DNA from 4 places in the Tardiphaga sp. 42S5 genome. Region 2 is predicted to be linked to each of the others. Evidence: riboswitches for the same ligand, from Rfam matches in the RefSeq annotation. Region 2 holds a riboswitch; each other region holds the start of a gene.
What was found. A riboswitch is a leader RNA that binds a small molecule or an ion and turns the genes downstream of it on or off. The one in region 2 is predicted to bind cobalamin.
Positions count from the first base shown of each region.

Region 1 (3,857 bases), 1.6 Mb from region 2:
GTTGGTCGCAAGGTTAAAGGCTTGGTAACGGAGACGGTGTTTACTCAATTCAGTTGTTTGTTGCGTATGAGTGAGTAACCAATGTCCAGCGTTGTCGAGTTGCTTTACTCGCGCCGCGCTCCGCAGGTCGCGGTGCTGGCGCTGATGTCTATCGGTTTTGCCGGCTGCAGCGCCGACATGCAGACACGGCTATCTCAGAATCCAAATTTTGACTCAGGTCAGTCCCGTGGCTTTGGCTGGCAGGGCGAAACCACCGGCTCGGTGCCGCAGCGAGCACCGCGCGCGCCGGTCGAGCGCCAGGAGCTGCCGCAGTATCAGCGCCCGGCCTATAATCCGCAGCCGCAGTATCAATCCCAGGCTTTGCCACCGCCGATCTCGGCGCCGCAGTCCTATCCGACAGCTCGTCCGGTTGCGTCGGCTGCACCCGTCAGCGGGGGCGGCAACGGTATGTATACGCCGCCGCCCGCACGTGCGCCGATCGAAACCACCGGCTCCACGGCACCGCGCTCGGTTGCAGCGACCAACGGCCTTGCCCGTGATGGCGGCACCTCGATCATCGTCGGCACCAGCGATACGCTCGATGGTCTGGCGAAACGCTACAACGTCTCGTCGGCTGCGATCCTGCAGGCCAATGGCTACAAGGGGCCGCGCGCGCTGTCGCCCGGCCAGTCGCTGATCATTCCGCGTCAGGGCGCCGCGGCAACTCCGGCCGTTGCTGCTGCTCCGAGCAAACCTGCCGTCGGCACATCGACCACGCATTTCGTCAATCGCGGCGATACGCTGATGAGCATCTCGCGCCGGAACAACGTGTCGGTAGCCGAACTCGCGCGCGCCAATGGTCTGGCGCCGACTGCCCAATTGAAGCTCGGCTCCAAGATCACGGTACCCGGTGCGCGTACGGCCAACGCAGCTCCTGTAGCCGCGCCGCTCGCTGCGCCCGTCGCAGCCGTGACGGCCGCTCCGGCTGGCGCGGTCACGTCCGCTGCCGTGGCCCGTGTTGCGTCTGCCGAACCCGCACAGAAGGCCCGCCTGGCAAGTGCCACGACGACGCCTGAAGAAATCGCGCCGGAATCGCCGACTAAAGCCGCTGACGCAACCGGCGCTTTGCCGACGTTCCGTTGGCCGGTGCGCGGCCGCGTGGTCACAGGCTACGGCGCCAAGACCAATGGCAAGTCCAACGACGGCATCAACGTCGCCGTGCCGGAAGGCACGCCGATCAAGGCTGCCGAAGATGGCGTCGTTGCCTATTCCGGCAACGAACTGAAGGGTTACGGCAATCTGGTCCTCGTTCGTCACTCCAACGGCTACGTCACCGCATATGCCCATGCGAGTGAGCTGATGGTGAAGCGTGGCGAGACCATCAAGCGCGGTCAGGTGATCGGCAAGTCCGGCCAGTCCGGTGAGGTTACTTCGCCGCAGCTTCACTTCGAGATCCGCAAGGGCTCGTCGCCGGTCGATCCGCTGCAGTTCCTCAACGGGGCGTAAGCGCAATCCACGAAGTGTAGTTCGCATTTAAGCAAGCCCGGCCTCGTGCCGGGCTTGCTGCGTTTGATCTCGGGGCTGCGGCCCACTCCAGCTCCGGAATCTTCAACGCGCTGCTGCGAGTGGGCAGCTTGCGCACGCAAGCTCGGTTGACTGCCGCGCGATGTTGCCCATATGTGAGGATGTCGTGGTTCTTCGGGAAGGTTTGCCCGAAGCTAAGAGGGAAGCCGGTGAGGCGTTAAGCCAAGGCCGGAGCTGCCCCCGCAACTGTAAGCGGTGAGCCGCTGTCCATTAAAGTCACTGAGACCTGCAAAGGTTTTGGGAAGGCCGGACAGCAGCATTGACCCGCGAGCCAGGAGACCTGCCTCGACAACATAAACGTCCTCGGGCGGGGTGTCCCGGTGGTGCGGTTGCGATTCCGCGACTGCCGTCGTGGAATCCAGACGTGTCACTTTGGCCTTTTGCCCCCAATCATTGGGGTTAAGCCATGTCTACTGTGTCAAAGTCTACTTCTTCAAAATCAGCTACTTCACTTCCTGTTGCTACATTGGGCACGCCACGGATCGGTCCGCGGCGCGAACTCAAGATGGCGCTGGAAAGCTATTGGTCCGGTGCAATCGATGAGAATGCGCTGATCGACGTCGGCGTCGGGCTGCGTGCCGCAAACTGGGCACGTCAGAAGTCGCTCGGGATCACGGTCATGCCGTCGAACGACTTCTCATTCTACGATCAGGTGCTCGATACCAGCGTCATGGTCGGCGCCATTCCCAAAGTCTATGGCTGGAAGGGCGGAGACGTTTCCTTCGCGACCTATTTTGCCATGGCACGTGGATCACAAGGCGCCGCGCATGACGAGGCCTGTACGCACGGCTCTCATGCGCATGATACGTCGCAAGGCGTACCAGCACAGGAGATGACCAAGTGGTTTGATACCAACTACCACTTCATGGTGCCTGAACTGGCGCAGGATCAGACCTTCAGTCTCGCATCGCGCAAGCCGATCAAGGAGTACGAGGAGGCGAGATCGCTGGGTTATCAGACACGACCTGTGCTAGTCGGGCCTGTGACCTATCTGAAGTTGGCCAAGAGCGCGGATGCGTCATTCGATCCGGTGACGCTGCTCGATGGATTGCTGCCCGTCTATGTTGAGGTGCTCGGGGAATTGGCCGATAGCGGCGCCGAGTGGGTGCAACTGGATGAGCCATGTCTGGTGCTCGATCTCGACGTGCCGGCCCGGCAGGCGCTGCAAAAGACTTATGCGGCTTTTGCCGAAGCGGTTCCGCAACTCAGGATCATGCTGAACACGTATTTTGGTGAGCTGGGCGACAACCTCGATCTGGCCCTGTCGCTTCCCGTCGCCGGGCTTCATCTCGATCTGGTCCGCGCGCAGGACCAGTTCGATGAAGTCGCTGCGAAGGCGCGGAAGGACATGATCCTCTCGCTCGGCGTGATCGATGGCCGCAATATCTGGCGGTCCGATTTGTCCAGCTTGCTCGATAGTCTGGAACCCATGGTCGATCTCCTGGGGAGGGATCGCGTTGAGCTCGCGCCGTCCTGTTCGTTGCTACATGTGCCGATCGATCTAGGCCTTGAGACTGATCTCGATCCGGACGTCAAAAGCTGGCTGGCTTTTTCGATCCAGAAGATGGAAGAGCTGGCCGCACTTCGAGCAGCGCTGGCTGGCAGCCGCGCTGATGTCGCTGCAACGCTTGCCGCGTCGGACGCCGCGGCGGCTGCGCGACTGGCATCGTCGAAGATCCACGATCTTGCGGTCGCCAAACGCGTCGCCTCTGTGGACGCGACAATGCGTCGTCGTGGCAGTGACTTTGTCACGCGCGCTGCCGAACAGCATCGACGCTTCAAGCTGCCGGCATTCCCGACAACGACCATCGGCTCGTTTCCGCAGACCGCGGAAGTGAGAAACGCACGCGGGGCCCATGTCAGGGGCACACTCAGCGATGCGGCCTACAAGACGTTCCTGCAGAACCAGACGGCGAGGGCGGTGCGCTGGCAGGAGAATATCGGTCTCGACGTGCTGGTGCATGGCGAGTTCGAGCGTAACGACATGGTGCAGTATTTCGGCGAGCAACTTTCCGGCTTCGCCTTCACCAAGCATGGCTGGGTGCAATCCTATGGCTCCCGCTATGTACGGCCTCCTGTCTTGTTTGGAGACGTGTCCCGGCCGCATCCCATGACCGTCGAATGGTGGCACTATTCGCAGTCGCTCACCGACCGGCCGATGAAGGCGATGCTGACAGGGCCTGTCACGATCCTGAACTGGTCATTCGTGCGTGACGACATTCCCCGCGAAGTCGCGTGTCGCCAGATCGCGCTCGCGATACGCGATGAGGTGCTCGATCTGGAAAAGGCTGGCG
Region 1 is NZ_CP139027.1:3,862,812-3,866,668, forward strand. Features, by position in the region: gene SFY93_RS17890 (peptidoglycan DD-metalloendopeptidase family protein) at 82-1,485, shown strand; cobalamin riboswitch at 1,654-1,865, shown strand; gene metE (5-methyltetrahydropteroyltriglutamate--homocysteine S-methyltransferase) at 1,970-3,857, shown strand, end outside.
Region 1: it holds a riboswitch for cobalamin, as region 2 does, so the genes downstream of both, metE (5-methyltetrahydropteroyltriglutamate--homocysteine S-methyltransferase) here and SFY93_RS25670 (TonB-dependent receptor plug domain-containing protein) in region 2, are expected to answer to the same signal.

Region 2 (3,857 bases):
CATCGACATTGCCGCCGACTTCGAGACCACTGGTTTCGGCGCGCGCGACGTTGACGTAATAGCCGAGCGGACGGGACGCATCGGAGACAAAGTTGATCAGATTGCTGTAATCGGTGGAAAAGCCTGTGACCGACAGTACGACGCGGCCGTTGAATAGGCTCTGGTCGATACCGGCGTCATAGCCGAAGTTGGTTTCCGGCGTGAGGTTTCTGCTGCCATAGGTCGTGTCGTAAAGCTGAAACAGCGTCGGCGCTTTTGCGCCGGTGCCGGCGCTGGCACGGAACTTGGTGCCGGTTTCTGTAATGTTGTAGGCAGCCGTAGCGCGCCATGTCTCGAAACGGGCAACGTCGACGACGTCATCCACCCGGCCGCCGAGCGTGACGTTGAGCCGTTCGCCGATCGGCACAGACCACAAAGCGAAGATCGAGTTGGTGTCCTGCTGTTTGGCTAGCAGCGGCGTCAATGGGCCGGCAACAGGCGAGATATTCGTGCTGTAGGTCTGCGCGGTCTCGGTCTGTGTCTTGGCACCATATACGAGGGAACCGAATGCGCCGAGCTTCAGGGTTGCCTGATATTCGGCGCCGAGACTGTTGCCGACATAATCGGAGATTTTCTCGGTGGTGTTTGCTGGCAACCTGTTGGTGCGATAGCTGACGTCGTCAAACATCCGCTCGGTGTGCGTATTCGACACGGTGACATTGTGAGTCAGAATGCCGCCGAAGGAATCGATGCCGACGCGGCCATAGACGGTCTGTAGCAGGCGCGTCGCCGCCGATGGCGTATCCGGGAGCGTTCCGGTTGCCGCGTCATAGGCCGAGCGCGTGAACGAATGGACGATGCCTGACTCAAGCCGGATGCCTTCGCCTGCATCGTAGCCGATGCGCGCAGAGCCGCCGACGCGATCGAAGCTGTCGTTTTCGAGATTCGGAAAACGTGCTTCGAGGGCAGGGATGCGATAGCCGTAACGCGAGAAGCCGTTGCTGTGCTGACCGCCGCCGGTGAAGGCATAGGACCACGGGCCGTTGGAGCCGGTCAGCGATCCCTGCGTGACGACAGTGCCATAGCTGCCGGCTTCCGTGCGTACATTGACCTGCGCAGGACCGGAACCCTTCTTGGTGATGATGTTGACCACGCCACTCATGGCGTCTGAGCCATAGAGCGCGCTCTGCGGCCCCTTCAGGACTTCGATGCGCTCGATGGCCGAGGGCGTGAACATGGCGAATTCGAAGTCGCCCGATGCAGCCGTGGGATCGTTGACGCGGATGCCGTCGATCATCACCAGCGTCTGGCCGGTATTGCCGCCGCGCAGGCGCACATTCGCGGTGCCGCCGGGGCCACCGTTTTCACTGATGTCGAGACCAGGCACGGTGCGCAGCGCATCGACCAGCGAGCCGGGATTGCTGGTCGCAATGGTCTCGCCTGAGACGACGCTGATCGAACTGCCCGTGCGATTGAGTTGTTCGGGCGCTCTGTCCGCCGTCACCACGATTTCGGAGAGTTGCTCGGCACTGGACTGCGCATGCGCAGCACTGTGAGAGCAAGACAGAACAACAACGGCCGCAGTGCCTGCGGCCAAATTCCGGATAGACATTTAACCCCTTCCGTCGACCCACCGTCGAACGAGTGTGAAACTCGTTACCGGCCGGTCTCCTGGCTCGCGGTGGTCTCCCGGTCCGCCTTCCCGAATCTGCGATGCAAATTCAGTGGCTTTGTGGACCCGGAATGGCCGCTTACAGTTGCGGGGGCAGCCGCGGCATAGGGGATATTTCCCCGCACCGCATTCCCGTTTCACCTCCTTGCGGAGGCACCGATAACACCGGACAGGAAGCACAGCGCGCCGCGCGGTGCAACAGTCATCGAAGACTTCTAGACTCTATTGCTCGTGCTGTAGCGCGGCGAGCACGTCGTCGGGACGTTCGATCATCATCATGTGGCCCGTACCCGGCAGAATCACCGTGCGGGCGTTTTTCAATGCGGCGGCCAGGGTCTTGCCGGCCTTGGCGGGAGTCATCATGTCCCGCTCGCCGAGGATGAGCGTGACCGGGATGTCGAGCTGGGCCGCAGCAGTCAGCGCATTCTGGTATGTATTGCAGGCGTTGAGATCGGCGAACAGCACGCCCGGCTTTGTGGCTTCGAGCACGCGCTGCGCGCCGCTATGCATCCACAACCCCGGTGCGAGACTGCCGCCGAGTTCGGCGCGAAAGCCGAGCCCCCAGATCGACACCATGTCGATGGCGGAATGCTGATTGGCTTCGGCATCCTTCAACAGATCCGGGCCGACAGTCATCGTTCCTGCCGTGCCCATCAGATCGAGGCGCGTGATTTTTCCGGGATGCCGCGCTGCGGTTTCCAGTGCGATCAGCGAGCCCATGGAATGACCGATCAGCCGCGCCGTCCTTGCGCCCGATGCGTCGATCAGGGCGGCGGTCCAGTCGACGAGATCGGCGATGGTCGCGAGCGCGTCGCCTTGCGAGCGACCATGGCCGGGCAGATCCGGCGCCAGCACGGCGAAGCCGTGATGTGCGAACCAGCGCGTATGCAGCGCCCAGGTCGAATGATCGAAGCCAGCGCCGTGGATCATTACGACTACGGGCAGGGAGGGATCGAACGTGCGGCCGCCATTGGCGATATAGGTCTCGTGACCGTTGACGGTGAGTTGCATCGCTCAGCCCTTCTGCGAGATGCGCAGCGCCTGCGCGAGGTCATCGATGATGTCATCGGCGGCTTCGATGCCGACGGAGAGGCGGATCAGCTCCTCGCCGATGCCGGCGGCCTTGAGTTGCTCGGCGTCCATCTGCTGATGCGTGGTGCTTCCGGGATGAATGACCAGCGTCTTGGCGTCGCCCACATTGGCGAGATGGCTGGTCAGCTTCAGCGCCTCGATGAATTTGCGACCGGCAGTGCGGCCACCCTTGATACCAAAGGAGACGATGGAGCCGGCGCCGCGCGGCAGCAGGCGTTTCGCGAGTTCGTAATCCGGATGGTTCTCCAGCGACGGATGCAGCACCCAGTCGACCGCCTTGTTGGCCGTGAGCGCCGCCAGCACCGCATGCGTATTGGCCATATGGCGCTCCATGCGAATGCCCAGCGTCTCGACGCCTTGCAGCAGCTGGAACGCATTGGTCGGCGAGAGGCAGGCGCCGAAATCGCGCAGGCCTTCGGTGCGGGCGCGCATGATGAAGGCGGCAGTGCCGAACTGTTCGTCGAAGACGATGCCGTGATAGCCGGCATAGGGTTCGGTCAGCTGCGGAAATTTGCCGGAGGCGTGCCAGTCGAAGCGGCCGCCATCGACGATGACGCCGCCGATAGCGATGCCGTGGCCGCCGATCCATTTGGTGGCGGAGTTCATCACGATGTCCGCGCCGAGCTCGATCGGCCGCGACAGGAACGGCGTCGCGAAAGTATTGTCGATCAGCAGCGGAATCTTCGCGGCATGGGCGATGTCGGCAACGGCGGGAATGTCGAGCACTTCGAGGCCGGGATTGCCGATGGTCTCGCCGATCACCAGTTTCGTGTTCGGCTTGATCGCCGCCCTGAAGGCGTCGAGATCGCGCGGCTTGACGAATGTCGTGGTGATGCCGAAGCGCGGCAGCGTGTGCGCCAGCAGGTTGATGGTGCCGCCATAGAGCGAGGACGACGCCACAATATGATGGCCGGCATTGAGCAGCGTGGCAATTGCGAGATGCAGTGCGGCCATGCCGGATGCGGTGCACACCGCACCGACACCGTTTTCGAGAGCGGCGAGGCGCTCTTCCAGCACCGCCGTCGTCGGATTTGAAATGCGCGTATAGATGTGGCCGGCGCGTTCAAGGTTGAACAATGCAGCGGCGTGATCCGAGTCCTGGAACACATAGGAT
Region 2 is NZ_CP139027.1:5,501,598-5,505,454, reverse strand. Features, by position in the region: gene SFY93_RS25670 (TonB-dependent receptor plug domain-containing protein) at 1-1,591, opposite strand, end outside; cobalamin riboswitch at 1,624-1,827, opposite strand; gene SFY93_RS25665 (alpha/beta fold hydrolase) at 1,874-2,662, opposite strand; gene SFY93_RS25660 (O-acetylhomoserine aminocarboxypropyltransferase) at 2,666-3,857, opposite strand, start outside.

Region 3 (3,857 bases), 1.9 Mb from region 2:
GCGAATAGGCCATACTGGTTGGTCGTGGTGCTGAAGCCTGGAACCGTCTGGGTCGTTGTCGCAGCGAAGGAGCCAGGGAAAAAATCAGTGAGCGACACCGACGACGTGCCGCCATAGGGCGAGTTGTTGGTGTGTTTGAAGTCGATCTGGTTGACGTCGAAGCCGGCGACGAATTCGTTAGTCATGCCAAAGATATGGCCGCGGAACGTCGCGTCGAAGCGGTCGCCGATCTGCTGCTGGTCGTGGAAGATCTCGATATAGTCGCTGCGATTGATGCGGCCCGTTGCGGCGCTGAAGTTGTAGGTCTCGACGTCTTTCCAGTGCCGCTGGCTGTTCAGGTAGTACAGGGTGTTGCGCAGCGTAATGCTGTCTGTCACCTGCCACTCGGTCTTTACCTGGTTCCAGCTGTCCTGATAGCGGATGCTGCTGTCGCCGACATTGTAGTTCCTGAAGCGCAGGGATTCATCGAGCTTGCCGTTGATCAGCGGTGTGCCGAAATAGCGCGACGGGCTGCGATCGCCGTAATCCGTGGAGATCGTCCAGGTGATGTCTTCGGTCTGCTTGATCTGGACGGCGGCATGCACTTCGACATTGGAGGTGTTGTCACGATCGACCCAGCCGTCCGACATGTTGCCGGTCGCGGTGATGCGATAGGCGACATCCTTGTTGATCGGTCCACCGCTATCCACTGCAATGCGCCGGGTCATGTTGCTGTCGAGCGAGATTTCGGCCTGATTGCGCGGCACCCAAAGCGGCAGTTTCGAGATGACGTTGATGGCGCCGCCGACGGCACCTTCGCCATACATCACCGATGCCGGGCCGCGTAGCACCTCAACGCGCTCAGCTGACCAGGTATCATAGGGGAAGGTCAGCGTGCCCGAGCCGACATAGAGCCGTGTGCCGTCATACAGAGTCATCACGGTGCCGTTGCCGGTGAAGCCGCGGGTGTTGAAGGCGATGCTGCCATTGCCCGGCGCCGGGCTTGCGGTGAAGCCGGTGGCGTTCTGTGTCACGGCGTCAATCAGGTTCTGCTGGCCGCGTTCGGCCATGGTTTCTGCCGAGATCACTTCGACGCTGGCCGGCGTCTGCAGGCGCGTGAGGCCGAGGCGGCTGCCGGTGGATGTCGTGCCTGTGAGGTTGAGCGTCGGCGTTGCGAAGACAGGGCCTGTCAGCGTGGCAACCGGCGCGCCCGTATTGGCGGTGACATTGCGCTGCTGACGCAAGCGCGCGGCGCGCGTGGCCTTGCCTGATGTGGCGCGGCGCGCGCGCGTTGGCGTCACCGTCGGCTGCACCACCACTGGGTCGAGTACGTGGTGCGATTGCGCAGGTCGCAGCGAGCCCTCGGCGGGCACAAGGAAGCAGGACAGTGCGACAGAGGAAAGAAGAGCTTTGCATTGCTTCGATGCATGGGAGACGGAGGTCATGAACAGGACTCGCGGTTACGTGGCACGTCACCGCAAACCAAGTCGCCCCGCCGCTTTCAAACAGGCAGTGTGACTTCCACCAGGACACCCCGCCCAATGTGCTCGCGTGTGACCACGACTGGCGGCAGGTCTCCTGGCTCGCGGGTCAGTGCCTGTCGCCGCCTTCCCAGGTAAACACCCAGTGGCTCTTGGCGCAGGCTCGCCGCTTACAGTTGCGGGGGCAGCCGCGGAATCGGGGATCCCCTCACCGCATTCCCTTTTGATCCCCGAAGGGAACCGTCACGTTCACGTTAAGGTGAAATTTCCAAATGTGTCAATCAAGCTGCCAGTCATTCGCAGCTTGCTTTGGCGGGTGTTGATATTGCGCATCACCTGTCATCGCAGCGTCAAGCGATCTGCCTAGAGCCACTGGTGCCAGAGCCAGGATCAGGAGTTCGCCATGGCACTACGTTTATCCCGTCGTCGCTTCCTCGCGCACTCAGCCGCAGCAGGCGCAAGCTTCCTTGCGATGCCCTATCTCAGCCGCGCCGCCGATCGCCCGGTGGTGTCACATGGCATTCAGTCCGGCGATGTCGGGACGAGCAGCGGCATGATCTGGTCGCGCGCCGATCGTCCGGCGCAGATGATGGTGGAAGTCGCCACCACCGAATCCTTCAGCAATGCGCGCGCCTTGCCGCCGATTGCAGCGCTGCCCGAGAGCGATTTCACGGCGAAGCTGCTGCTCGATAATCTGCCGGCCGGGCAGGATATCTTCTACCGCGTCAAATTCCGTGATTTGTCGCATACCGCAATCGTCGGCGAGCCGGTGATCGGTCGCTTTCGCACCGCGCCGGCGGATCGCCGTGATGTGTCCTTTGTTTGGGGCGGCGATGTCGCCGGGCAGGGCTGGGGCATCAATGCCGATGACGGCGGAATGGTCACCTTCGCCACCATGCGCAAGCATAATCCGGATTTCCTGATCCACTCCGGCGACACGATTTACGCCGACGGGCCGATCCTGCCCGAAGCAAAATTGCCGGACGGCACGATCTGGAAGAACACCATCACGGTGCCGGAAAAGGCGAAGGTCGCCGAGACGCTCGACGAATTCCGCGCTGCGCACAAATACAATCTGCTGGACGACAACGTTCGCGCCTTCAATGCGCAGGTGTCGATCTTCGGCCAGTGGGACGATCACGAGGTCACCAACAACTGGTCGCTCTCGAAGCAGTTGCCGTCGTCTTACAAGGAGCGCGACATCACGCTGCTGGCTGCGCGCGGCGCCCGTGCCTTTCACGAGATGTATCCGATCTCGGTCAATCCGAACGAGCCTGGCCGCGTCTATCGTACTCTGAATTACGGCCCGCATCTCGATGTTTTCCTGCTGGACGAGCGCAGCTATCGCGGGCCCAACGGCCCGAATCTGCAGGAGAGCTATGGTCCCGATGCGTATTTCATCGGCCCGGAGCAGATGGCTTGGCTGAAGCGCGCCCTGATGGCCTCGAAGGCGACCTGGAAGGTCATCGCCTCCGACATGCCGATCGGCCTCGTCGTCTATGACAACGCTGTCGACAAAACCGGGTCTGAGGCCATCGCGCAGGGCGACGGGCCAGTGCGAGGCCGCGAGCTGGAAATCGCCGACATCCTGCGCTTCATCAAATCGGCCGGTATCCGCAACACGGTCTGGCTGACCGCCGACGTGCATTACACGGCGGCGCATTACTACAATCCGGAGAAGGCCCAGTTTCAGGATTTCGAGCCGTTCTGGGAGTTCGTCTCCGGGCCGTTCCACGCCGGAACCTTCGGCCCGGCGGCGCTCGACAATACCTTCGGCCCCGAGGTCCGTTTCGTGAAAGCGCCGGGGCCCGATAAGCAGAATTTGCCCCCGTCGGCCGGCATGCAGTTCTTCGGTCACGTCAAAATCGACGGCCAAAGCGGCCAAATGACCGTTACCTTGCGGGATCGGGCCGATATGGCCCTTTGGGCCACGGTTCTGGACCCGAAATTGGGCTAACCATTTGGCAGATTCGCATTGTTTTTCGGCGATTTCCCCCTATATTGCGCCGCAACGCGTCCGAGTACCCGGCCCCTTCTGGCCGGGTTTGCTTTTGGAGGGATTGCCCCAGCGCGTTTTCAGACGAGGCAGTTATCGAACGCGCTCGAGCGCAAGGCATAAGCCTTTTGTTGTCGAGCATGTCTTGTTGAACCCGCTCAAGGGCACCCAGACCGTAACCAGAAGAAGACCTATGAACCTTCGCAACATTGCTATCATCGCCCACGTTGACCACGGCAAAACCACTCTCGTGGACAAGCTGCTGCAGCAGTCGGGCACGTATCGCGACAATCAGCGCGTCCAGGAACGCGCGATGGATTCGAACGACATCGAAAAAGAGCGCGGCATCACCATTCTCGCCAAGTGCACCTCGGTGCTGTGGGATGAGGTCCAGATCAACA
Region 3 is NZ_CP139027.1:1,019,214-1,023,070, forward strand. Features, by position in the region: gene SFY93_RS04855 (TonB-dependent receptor) at 1-1,424, opposite strand, end outside; cobalamin riboswitch at 1,531-1,720, opposite strand; gene SFY93_RS04860 (alkaline phosphatase D family protein) at 1,864-3,417, shown strand; gene typA (translational GTPase TypA) at 3,650-3,857, shown strand, end outside.
Region 3: it holds a riboswitch for cobalamin, as region 2 does, so the genes downstream of both, SFY93_RS04855 (TonB-dependent receptor) here and SFY93_RS25670 (TonB-dependent receptor plug domain-containing protein) in region 2, are expected to answer to the same signal.

Region 4 (3,857 bases), 3.0 Mb from region 2:
TCGTGAAACATCGCGCCGACATAAAGTAACTCGGAATCGACCTTGAGACCCTTGCGCTGTCCGGCGAGCGCGCCGAACAGGAAAACCCGATTGGAATGATGATACAGAAGATCGCTTTCGGTGTCGCGCACCAGCTGATCGACCTGGCGGGCGAGGGCGCTGTCAGGGACTTTGATGCCGGCAATGGTCTTGCTCATGAGATGCTCCTTGCGGGGGTGTTGTGATGCATCCGTTGTCGCCGGCGGGCGGTGTCCTCGCAATCGCGCCGCGCCCTGCAAAGCTGCCATTCGCCCGTGATTTCCTGCCGCAAGACGACTATCTATTCAGAATGACTTGGGCCTGTCCTCGCCGTCGGAATGAAGCATCACCATGAAGACCGTTGCTCTTGCGATCTTTCCGGGCGTCCAGTCGCTGGACGTAGCCGGTCCGCTTGATGTGTTCATGGAGGCCAATCGCTTCGTTGCACCGGGCGACGGCTACGACATTACACTTGTCGCTGCAGACTGCGCGCCGCTGCGTGCATCGAACGGTTTGCGGATATCCGCCGATCTGGCGTTCAGTGATGCGAACAAGCCCTGGGATCTGGTGCTGGTGGCCGGCGGGCCAGGGCTGCCGACGGCGGAGGCGGATCCGCAGCTCACAGAGTGGCTGGCCAATGCGGCGCTCCAGGCGGGGCGTTATGGTTCGGTGTGCACCGGGGCATTCGCGCTCGGCCATGCAGGCTTGCTCGACGACAAGACGGTGACGACGCACTGGCAGAACGCGCCGCTATTGGCGCTGCGTTTTCCCAAAGCGCATGTGGAGTTCGATCGCATCTATAGTCGTGACGGTGCGCTGGTGACGTCAGCCGGCGTCACCGCAGGCATCGATCTGGGTCTCGCGCTGGTCCAGGAGGATCATGGCGCGGATGTTGCGCTGGCCGTGGCCAAGCGTCTGGTTGTGGTGGCGCAGCGCCAGGGTGGCCAGTCGCAATTCAGTCCGTATCTGGTACCGCCGGCCGAGCCGGACTCGCCGATCGCGCGAGTCCATACCCATGTGATGGCCCATCTGCGTGACGCACACAGCGTGGATGAACTGGCCGATGTGGCGGGCATGAGCGCGCGGACCTTCGCGCGGGTGTTCAAGCACGAAACAAAGATGACGCCGGCTGATTTTGTCGAGGGCGCCAGGATCGACACGGCGCGTAACCGTCTCGAAGGCAGCGATCTTCCACTCAAGGTGGTGGCTTATGAATCCGGTTTCACCACCGCCGAACATATGCGTCAGGTCTTCGTGCGACGGCTGGGTCTGACGCCCAGCCAGTATCGGGCCAGCTTTCGCGCGGTCTGATCCGCTCAGGCGAGTTGCAACGAAGAAATCGGATCGCTCGCAGGAAAGCTGTCCATCAGCGCTTCGTTCAGCATCTCGTCGAGGCGGCGCCGGGCGATCTGCTCCGTCGTCTCGAACGCCGTGAGCGCGCCTGCGTGCTCCACGAAATCGTTGAAGTTGATCCTTTCAGTGGTCGTCATCAGGTCGCGCATCGCATCCTCCATCGGTTGATCACGATGTTCTGCGCTTCGCGGTGCTCGGCGGCAACGAATCGCATCGTGCAGAAACCGCCAACGACCCCGCGGTTTCCGCCACGCAAGCGGTTGTCCACTGAACCAACAGCCCTACCGAATTTGTTGCGTTCGGCTCCAATGCCCGCTTGACACTACACCGCGGGTCACACCAAATGTAGATGTCACGGTCCGCCCTGTCGCAAGACTTGGTGGCTAAGAGGGAAGCCGGTAAAGACGTTGTTTTTCGTCATATTCCGGCGCTGCCCCCGCAACTGTAAGCAGTGAGTCTGTTTCGATTGAAGTCACTGATGCGCAAGCATCGGGAAGGCTGAAACAGACATTGACCTGCGAGCCAGGAGACCTGCCGCGACACCAGAACGTCCATGGGCGGGGTGTCCCAGCGGTCGCTTGCAGGCAATGCCGGCGGATCTCCGCCGTGTATTTTGCAGCGTCCTTTCGGCCCCAGCCCCCATTGCTTGATGCATCACACGGGGTCTTGCCGATGCCTACTTCATCTTCTGTTTTGTCCAACGGACGCGATGCGGCTCATGCGCCGCTGATTCAACTGTCGCCGGAAACGCTCGCTGCGCCTGCGCGCGAACCCTCGATGCAGATCATCCGACGCAACGGCACGGTGTCGCCGTTCGATGCGGGCAAGATTTCCGTGGCCATGACCAAGGCTTTCCTCGCGGTCGAGGGCCACACGGCAGCGGCCTCGCGCCGCGTCCATGAGGCGGTGGAACAGCTGACCGGCGAAGTCGTGGCGGCGCTGACTCGCCGCGTCGGTGAAGGCCGCACCTTCCATATCGAGGACGTCCAGGATCAGGTCGAACTGGCGCTGATGCGCAGCGAGCACCACAAGGTGGCCCGCGCTTATGTCCTGTACCGCGAGGAGCGCGCTCGCACCCGCGCCGAGGAACTGGCAGCCAAGCCCGCGCCGGTTTCCACCGCGCCGGTGCTGCATGTCACGCTCGCCAACGGCACGCGCGCGCCTCTCGATTCGGCGCGTCTCGCGCTGATCGTCAACGAGGCCTGCGCCGGCCTTGACGGAGTCGATGCCGCCCCGGTGCTCGAGGAAACCCGCCGCAATCTCTATGACGGCATTACGCTGGATGAGCTGGCACTGGCCGGCATCATGGCCGCGCGTACGCTGGTGGAGCAGGAGCCGAACTACACCTTTGTCAGCGCCCGCCTGCTGCTCGACAAGCTGCGCACCGAAGTCCTGTCCATTGTAGGGGGCACGCCGACCCACGCGTCGCAGGCCGACATGACCACGCGCTACGCCGAATATTTCGGCGCCTATATCAAGACCGGCATTGCGGCCGAGCTGCTCGATCCCGAACTCGCGCGCTTCGACCTGAAGCGAATCGCTGCCGCGCTGAAGCCGGAAGGGGACCTTCAGTTCCAGTTCCTGGGATTGCAGACGCTCTATGATCGCTACTTCCTGCATGTGCAGGGCAATCGCATCGAACTGCCCCAGGCCTTCTTCATGCGCGTTGCCATGGGCCTCGCGCTGCGCGAGATCGACCGCGAAGCCCGCGCCATCGAATTCTACAATCTGCTGTCGTCGTTCGACTTCATGGCCTCGACGCCGACGCTGTTCAATTCGGGTACGCAGCGGCCGCAGCTGTCGTCCTGCTTCCTCACGACGGTGGCCGACGATCTCGACGGCATCTTTAAGTCGGTGAAGGACAACGCACTGCTGGCGAAATATTCCGGCGGTCTCGGCAATGACTGGACGCGCGTGCGCGGTCTCGGCGCGCATATCAAGGGTACCAATGGCGAGAGCCAGGGCGTGGTGCCATTCCTCAAGGTCGCCAACGATACGGCCATCGCCGTCAACCAGGGCGGCAAGCGCAAGGGCGCGGTCTGCGCCTATCTCGAGACCTGGCACATCGACATCGAAGAATTCCTCGATCTCCGCAAGAACACCGGCGACGACCGCCGCCGCACGCACGATATGAACACCGCCAACTGGGTGCCGGATCTTTTCATGCAGCGCGTCGAGCTTGATGGCGAATGGACGCTGTTCTCGCCGGACGAGACGCCGGAACTGCACGATCTCTATGGCAAGCCGTTTGCCGAGCGCTACGCAGCCTATGAGGAAAAAGCTGCGCGCGGCGAGATCCGCGTGTTCAAGAAGGTGCGCGCAACTGACTTGTGGCGCCGCATGCTGACCATGGTGTTCGAGACCGGCCATCCCTGGATCACCTTCAAGGATCCCTGCAATCTGCGCTCGCCGCAGCAGCATGCTGGCGTGATCCATTCATCGAATCTCTGCACGGAGATCACGCTGAATACGTCCGATGATGAGGT
Region 4 is NZ_CP139027.1:2,112,072-2,115,928, forward strand. Features, by position in the region: gene SFY93_RS09810 (HD domain-containing protein) at 1-197, opposite strand, end outside; gene SFY93_RS09815 (GlxA family transcriptional regulator) at 370-1,329, shown strand; gene SFY93_RS09820 (hypothetical protein) at 1,335-1,520, opposite strand; cobalamin riboswitch at 1,710-1,924, shown strand; gene SFY93_RS09825 (ribonucleoside-diphosphate reductase subunit alpha) at 2,044-3,857, shown strand, end outside.
Region 4: it holds a riboswitch for cobalamin, as region 2 does, so the genes downstream of both, SFY93_RS09825 (ribonucleoside-diphosphate reductase subunit alpha) here and SFY93_RS25670 (TonB-dependent receptor plug domain-containing protein) in region 2, are expected to answer to the same signal.